2 linked regions of the Variovorax paradoxus EPS genome follow. The protein of the gene in region 2 binds, or shares a complex with, the protein of the main gene of each other region. Links are inferred from orthologs where the notes say so. Each region holds a gene or a part of one and is shown on either strand. Other genes may lie near its edges.

Region 1 (3,244 bases), 2.1 Mb from region 2 along the record:
TCTCGGGCCGCGGCGACAAGGACATCGGCACCGTCGCCGACCTGTCGGGCGTCGATTTCTACGACCGCCCCTCGATGCGCGGCCTGAGCGTGAAGGGAGGCAAGTGATGAGCCGCATTGCCGCCACCTTCAAGACCCTCGAGGCGCAGGGCCGCAAGGCGCTGATTCCGTATGTCACCGCCGGCTTCCCCTTCGCCGACATCACCCCCGAGCTAATGCACGGCATGGTCGAGGCAGGCGCCGACGTGATCGAGCTGGGCGTGCCTTTTTCCGACCCGATGGCCGACGGCCCTGTGATCCAGAAGGCCGGCGAAGCCGCGCTGGCCCTGGGCGTCGGCATGAAGCAGGTGCTCGCCATCGTGGCCGCGTTTCGCCAGAAGGACACGACCACGCCGGTGGTGTTGATGGGCTATGCGAACCCGGTCGAGCGCTATGACCTCGTGCACGGCAAACAGGCCTTCATCCGCGACGCATCGGCCGCCGGGGTCGACGGCCTGCTGGTCGTCGACTACCCGCCCGAGGAATGCGAGGCCTTCGCTGCCGACCTGAAGGCGGCGAACATCGACCTGATCTTCCTGCTGGCGCCCACGAGCACCGACGAGCGCATGGCGCAGGTCGCGCGCATCGCGAGCGGCTACGTCTACTACGTGTCGCTCAAGGGCGTGACCGGCGCCGGCCACCTGGACACCGAGGCGGTCGGCCAGATGATCCCGCGCATCCGTCAGCATGTGAGCATCCCGGTCGGCGTGGGCTTCGGCATCCGCGACGCACGCACCGCGCAGGCGGTCGGTTCGGCGGCGGACGCCGTGGTGATCGGCACCAAGATCATCCAGCTGATCGACGGGCAACCGCGCGAGAAGGTGGTGCCCGCGGTGCGCGAATTCCTCGCCGGCATCCGCGAGGCGCTGGACGCCCTGCCGGCGGCTACCCCCAAGAATGCGGCTGGCCGATAATCTCGGTTGCCCTCACCCCCAGCCCCTCTCCTTCCAAGGAGAGGGGAGCTAATTCCGGAGTCCTATGAGCTGGCTTGAAAAACTGCTACCCGCCAAGATCGCACAAACCGACCCTGCCGAGCGCCGCCAGGTGCCCGAGGGCCTGTGGATCAAATGCCCGGCCTGCGAGACGGTGCTCTACAAGACCGACCTGGAGCACAACCAGAACGTCTGCCCGAGCTGCAGCCACCATCACCGCATCGGCGCCCGCGCGCGGCTCGACGCGTTCCTCGATGCCGAAGGCCGCTACGAAGTCGGCCAGGAAGTGCTCCCGGTCGACGCCCTCAAGTTCAAGGACAGCCGCAAGTACCCCGAGCGCCTGAAGGAAGCCCTGGAAAACACCGGCGAGACCGACGCGCTGGTCGTCATCGGCGGTTCGGTCCACAGCATCAACGTCGTTGTCGCCTGCTTCGAGTTCGAATTCATGGGCGGCAGCATGGGCAGCGTGGTCGGCGAGCGCTTCGTGCGCGGCGTCGAAACCGCCATCGAGCAGAAGGTGCCGTTCATCTGCTTCACCGCCACCGGCGGCGCGCGCATGCAGGAAGGCCTGCTCTCGCTGATGCAGATGGCCAAGACCAATGCCGCGCTCACGCGCCTGGCGAAGAAGGGCCTGCCCTACATCAGCGTGCTGACCGACCCGACGATGGGCGGCGTGAGCGCCGGCTTCGCCTTCGTGGGCGATGTGGTCATCGCCGAACCCAAGGCGCTGATCGGCTTTGCCGGCCCGCGCGTGATCGAATCGACCGTGCGCGTGACGCTGCCCGAAGGCTTCCAGCGCGCCGAGTTCCTGCAGACCAAGGGCGCGATCGACTTCATCAGCGACCGCCGCGAACTGCGCAAGACCATCGCCAGCACGCTCGCGATGCTGCTGCGCCAGCCGGCCGACGCGGTGAGCTGAACGACGACCGGCAAAACGCGGCAAGCCAAAGCAAAAGGGCCCGGGTGCAATGCACCCGGGCCCTTTTCTTTTGTTTGTTTGTTTGCTGGCTGCGGCTCAGAAAGTCAGTTGATAGGCAAACACCAGCAAATTGCTCAACACGATCGCAATTACCTGCAGCACCACGATGGCGGCAAGGGGCGACAGGTCCACGCCGCCGATCAGCGGGATGAAGCGCCGGAATGGTCTGACCAGCGGTTCCGCCAGACGGGAAATCAGGTCTAGCAGCATCGGCGACGCGCCCGGCACCCACGACAGCACGGCATAGACCACCAGGAGCGCGGTCAGCCCCGAGATCGCGAGCTGCAGCAATCCCACGAGCGACACCAGCGGCAAGGTGGCGATGCGGCCGAGATTGCCGATCAGGAGCCACAGCAGCAGGAACTTCAGCAGCACCAGCAGCCAGGCGGCGATCAGGCTCGCCAGGTCCCAGCGCTTGACCGAAGGCACGATGCGCCGCAGCGGCAGCACGATCCAGTCGGTGATCGCGAAGATGAAGCGGCCGAGCGGGTTGCCGAACGGCACCCGGTGGTACTGCATGTAGAGGCGCAGCAGGCAGGCGCCGCCGAGCAGGCCGACGATCACGTCGAGGAGGAACGAAGGAATCTGGTAGAGCATGGGGGCGCGGTCGTGAGCGGAATGCGATGATAGCCACGCAAGGTTTTTAGATGACGACACAGCCCCTTTTGCATTCACTGCCATTGTTCCCGCTCGGTACGGTTCTGTTCCCTGGCGGCCTGCTGCCTTTGCGCATCTTCGAGGTGCGTTATCTCGACATGGTCGGCAAATGCCGCAAGGCCGATGCGCCGTTCGGCGTGGTCAGCCTCACGAGCGGCAGCGAGGTCCGCAAGGCCGGCGCCGATGCGGAAAGCTTCGCTGCCATCGGCACGCTCGCCGTCATCCGCGAATTCGAATCGCCACAAAGCGGCCTCCTTCAGATCGAATGCATCGGCACGCAACGCTTTCGCGTTCGCAGCACCGAGTTGCAGAAGCACGGCCTGTGGGTCGCCGAGGTGGAAGCGGTGATCGAAGACATCGCGCTCGAAATCCCCGACGACCTCAAACACACGGCCACTGCACTGCGGCGCTTGGTCGACACGCTCGAAGAACGCCGTCGGGCCCAGGGCGCCAAGACGGTGCGGCTGCCCATCGGCGAGCCCTACCGGTTCGACGACTGCGGCTGGGTCGCGAACCGCTGGTGCGAGCTGGTGCCGATGCAGCTCGAACTGCGGCAACGGCTGATGGAGCTCGACAGTCCGCTGATGCGGCTCGAGCTGGTGAGTGATCTGCTCGCACGCACGGGCATCGCTGAATAG
Region 2 (4,596 bases):
GGAGCCGAGGCTCGCCATCTCGAGCATCTCTTCGAAGCTCACGGTGGTCAGGCGCCGCGCATCGGGCTCGACGCGCGGGTCGGTCGTGTAGACGCCGTCCACGTCGGTGTAGATGAGGCATTCGTGCGCCTTCATGGCCGCCGCAATGGCCACGGCCGAGGTGTCGCTGCCGCCGCGGCCCAGCGTGGTGATGTTGCCCGCGTCGTCCACGCCCTGGAAGCCGGTGATGACCACCACCTTGCCCGCGTTCAGGTCGGCCATCACGCGCAGGTCGTCGATGCTCTCGATGCGGGCCTTGGTGTGCGAGCTGTCGGTGCGCACCGGCACCTGCCAGCCCGCGTAGCTCACCGACTCCACGCCCTCGGCCTGCAGCGCAATGGCCAAGAGCGCGGACGAAGCCTGCTCGCCGGTCGATGCCAGCATGTCGAGTTCGCGGTTGTGGGCTTCGCCCGGTTTGCTCGGCGCCAGTTCCTTGGCGAGGCCGAGCAGGCGATTGGTCTCGCCGCTCATGGCACTCGGAACCACGATCATCTGGTGGCCGGCGCGCGCCCACTTGGCAACGCGCTTGGCGACATTCCTGATGCGCTCGGTCGAGCCCATCGACGTACCGCCGTATTTGTGAACGATCAATGCCATGGGTGAAATCAGAGAAAGGAAAAGGGCCGCTGGATAGGCGGCGCCCTGCAAGCTGTGGGAGCTAAGTCTTCGGCGAGGGCGGGGCATTGTACCAATGCAGCCGATCGCCCTTCCGCTCGGCGAAACCGCCGGCCACTTTGAGGTGGATGCGGTGGCCGCGCGTGGTGCAGGCGCGGACCTGGTCGAGCAACTGGTCGAGCTGCGCGGCGCTGGGCGCGCAGCCGTGCGATTGCATCAGCCAGTGGCGCAGCACATTGGCTTGACGAGCCCGCGAAAACGCCTGCAGCGCCTTGATGAGTGGCGGGTCACCAACGGACTTCAGGTCTTGCGCAGCGAGTTCGAGCAACAGTTGCTGCGCCTGCGCCGCATGGCCGATGCTGCGCGCGAACGTCGCGCGGAACTGTGGAAAAGCCTGCTCCAGTGCTGGCAGCAGCACCGCGCGAATCCGGTTGCGGGTGTAGCGGGCATCGCCGTTGCTCGGGTCTTCGATCCATGGCAGATCGCGTGCTGCGAGCCAGGCGCGGATGTCGGCCGCAGGCACTGTCAGCAGAGGCCGATAGATGTTCAGGCCATTGCGTTCAGCGTGCGCGGGCATGGCCGCCAAACCCGGAAGGCCGGCACCACGCGATAACGCCAGCAAGAGCGTTTCGACCTGGTCGTCCGCGTGATGCCCGAGGGCAATCGACTGGATGAAGGGCCGCGTCGAATCCATGCGCGCCATGACACCAAACGCCTCGTAGCGTGCGCGCCGCGCGGTGTCTTCGGGACTGTCGCCTGGTGCGTGCCGCGCATCGACCCGATGAACCACGAGCGGCACACCAAGCCGCGCACAGACTTCGCCGCAATGCCGCTCGAAATCATCGGCCGCGGCCTGCAGCCCGTGATGCACATGAAAAGCCACCACCTGCCCCGGCCAGCGCGAAGCGCAGGCGGCCAGCAAGGCGTTGGAATCCGCACCGCCGCTGAAGCCCACCGCCAGCGGCCACCGCGCCGGCTCGAACGCGGCGATGGCGCGTTCGAAGGCTTCGCTCATGGGTGCTCAGCGGCCGGTGTCGGCCTTGGTATCGTTGAAACGGCCGTAGCTCTGCAGACGCTCGTAGCGGCGGTCTAGCAGCTCCTTCGGCTTCAGGTCGCTGACCTGGCGGAACGCGTCGTTGAGCGCGCGCTTGAGGAATGCCGCCATCTGGCGGTGGTCGCGGTGTGCGCCGCCGACCGGTTCGTTCACGATCTTGTCGACGAGGCCCAGTGCCTTCAGGCGGTGCGCCGTGATGCCGAGCGCATCGGCCGCTTCCTGCGCCTTGTCGCTGGTCTTCCAGAGAATGGAAGCACAGCCTTCGGGGCTGATCACCGAATAGATCGAGTACTGCAGCATCACCAACTGGTCGCCGACCGAGATGGCCAGCGCGCCGCCGGAGCCGCCCTCGCCGATGATCGTGACGATGATCGGCACCTCGAGTTGCGCCATCTCGAAGATGTTGCGGCCGATGGCTTCGGATTGGCCGCGCTCTTCGGCATCGATGCCGGGGTATGCGCCGGGCGTGTCCACGAAGGTGAACACAGGCAGCTTGAACTTTTCGGCCGTCTTCATGAGGCGCAGCGCCTTGCGGTAGCCCTCGGGCTTGCTCATGCCGAAGTTGCGCGCGGTGCGCTCCTTCGTGTCACGGCCCTTTTGATGGCCCAGCACCATGCAGGGCACGCCGTTGAAGCGAGCGAGGCCGCCCACGATCGACAGGTCGTCCGAGAAATGCCGGTCGCCGTGCAGTTCGACAAAGTCGGTGAAGATTTCGTTGACGTAATCGAGCGTGTAAGGGCGCTCCGGATGCCGGGCGATCTTGGTGATCTGCCAGGGCGTCAGGTCGCTGTAGATGTCCTTGGTGAGCTGCTGGCTTTTCTTGCCGAGCTGATCGATTTCTTCCGAAATGTCGACCGCCGATTCGGTCTGTACATAGCGCAGTTCTTCAATCTTTGTTTCGAGTTCCGCAATGGGCTGCTCGAAATCGAGGAAGGTTCGTTTCGCCAACGTCTTCTCCTGTTTTATTTCAATACGCGACCGGCACGGGGTCCAGCGACCGCCAAATATACCAAGTCGCCACGCTGCAATACGGGGCCCAGGCCACGGCAACGTCGCGGGCATCGCTGCGGCTCACCGGGTCGCCCGAAAAGTAATTGACGCTGATGCCGTTGAGCAGCCCGACATCATCCACAGGCAGCACGTTCGGACGCATGAGGTGGAAGATGAGGAACATCTCGGCCGTCCAGCGGCCGATGCCGCGAATGGCCACGAGCTCTTCGATGATGAGCTCGTCGGCCATGTCTTTCCATGCATCGACGTGCACGACGCCCGAGTCGAAATGCAGGGCCAGGTCGACCAAATATTCGATCTTGCGCGCCGAGAGGCCCGCCGCGCGCATGTCGTCGACCTTGAGCTTGAGCACGTTCGCCGGCGTCAGCTTGCGCGGCAGCACCGCGAACTTGTCCCAGACGGTTTGCGCGGCCTTCACCGAGATCTGCTGGCCGACAACGCTGCGCGCCAACGTGGTGAAGGCGTCGCCGCGCGATTCGAGACATGCGGTGCCGAACTTCGGAATCAACCGCTTCATCACGCGGTCTTTCTTGGCCAGGTGCTTGCAGGCCTCTTCCCAATAATCCGGCGTGTAGATCTGAACGGTCGGGTTTTTGGAAGCGGGCATGGGGTTGGTGGTTCCGTTCACTTCGCGACGGTCCAGCTCGTGCCAGTGGGCGAATCCTTGAGCACGATGCCCTGCTCAAGCAATCCCTGGCGGATGCGATCGGCTTCGGCGAAATTCTTCGCGGCCTTGGCGGCGGCACGCGCATCGATCTGCGCCTGGATGGCCGCATCGTCGAGCGTTGCGCCTGCGCGGAGGAAACTCTTCGGGTCGCTTTGCAATATCTGCACGCACCCACCCAGCGCCTTCAGCAGCCCGGCCTGCGTGGCCGAGCGCGTGCGGTTGACTTCACCCGCCAGGTCGAACAGCACGGCCACCGCTTCGGGCGTTGCGAAATCTTCGTCCATCGCGGCCTTGAAGCGCGCGGCATATGGATCGGTCCAGTCGATCGTCACCTCGGCCGGCGCGACCAGGTCCAGCGCCGTATACAGGCGCTTGAGCGAATTGCGCGCGTCGTCCAGATGCACGTCGCTGTAGTTGAGCGGCCGACGGTAGTGCGCGCGCAGCACGAAGAAGCGGATGGTCTCGGCGTCGTACTTCTTCAGCACGTCGCGGATCAGGAAGAAGTTGCCCAGGCTCTTGGACATCTTCTCGTTGTCGGTCACGATGAAGCCGTTGTGCATCCAGTAGTTGGACAGCGGCTTGTCGTTGGCGCCTTCGCTCTGCGCGATTTCATTTTCGTGGTGCGGGAACTGCAGGTCTTCGCCGCCGCCGTGGATGTCGAGTGTTTCGCCCAGCAGCGCGCAGGCCATGGCCGAGCACTCGATGTGCCAGCCCGGACGGCCAGCGCCGAACTCGCTGGCCCACTTCACCTCTTCGGGCTCGCTCGCCTTCGCGCTCTTCCAGAGCACGGGGTCGAGTGGGTCGTCCTTGCCGTCGAGCACGGCCACGCGCTCGCCCGCATGCAGCTCGTCGATCGACTTGCCGCTCAGCTTGCCGTAGCCGGGGAACTTGCGGATGGCGTAGTTAACGTCGCCGTTCTCGGCGCGATAAGCCAGGCCCTTCTTCTCGAGCGTGCCGATCATCGACAGCATCTGCGGGATGTAGTCGGTGGCGCGTGGCTCGTGCGTGGGGCGCGCGATGCCCAGCGCATCGGCGTCTTCGTGCAGCGCGTCGATCATGCGATCGGTCAACGCGCGGATGCTCTCGCCGTTTTCCACGGCGCGGCGAATGATCTTGTCGTCGATGTCGGTGATGTTGCGCACGTAGGTCACGTCGAAGCCGCTGGCCTTGAGCCAGCGCTGCACCACGTCGAAGGCGATCATCGAGCGGG

The links.
Region 1: the proteins of VARPA_RS17500 (region 2) and accD are in contact, whole or in part, in a solved structure (PDB 8UXZ), measured with the Escherichia coli proteins. The link is inferred for Variovorax paradoxus EPS from one-to-one orthologs.

What each region holds. Positions count from the first base shown.
Region 1 is NC_014931.1:1,727,809-1,731,052, reverse strand. The notes cover bases 1-2,952. They hold accD (acetyl-CoA carboxylase, carboxyltransferase subunit beta), read left to right. Parts: upstream 1-1,016; coding sequence 1,017-1,889; downstream 1,890-2,952. Other genes in these bases: VARPA_RS07785 (LON peptidase substrate-binding domain-containing protein), read left to right, coding at 2,597-2,952; VARPA_RS07790 (YggT family protein), read right to left, coding at 1,986-2,546; trpA (tryptophan synthase subunit alpha), read left to right, coding at 107-952; trpB (tryptophan synthase subunit beta), read left to right, coding at 1-107. Also shown: more of VARPA_RS07785, read left to right, coding at 2,953-3,244.
Region 2 is NC_014931.1:3,778,287-3,782,882, forward strand. Bases 667-3,542 are described here. They hold VARPA_RS17500 (acetyl-CoA carboxylase carboxyltransferase subunit alpha), read right to left. Parts: upstream 2,657-3,542; coding sequence 1,676-2,656; downstream 667-1,675. Other genes in these bases: tilS (tRNA lysidine(34) synthetase TilS), read right to left, coding at 698-1,669; VARPA_RS17505 (DNA-3-methyladenine glycosylase family protein), read right to left, coding at 2,676-3,326; cysS (cysteine--tRNA ligase), read right to left, coding at 3,344-3,542. In the rest of the region: VARPA_RS17490 (aspartate kinase), read right to left, coding at 1-636; more of cysS, read right to left, coding at 3,543-4,596. UniProt on the Escherichia coli protein: Component of the acetyl coenzyme A carboxylase (ACC) complex. First, biotin carboxylase catalyzes the carboxylation of biotin on its carrier protein (BCCP) and then the CO(2) group is transferred by the carboxyltransferase to acetyl-CoA to form malonyl-CoA.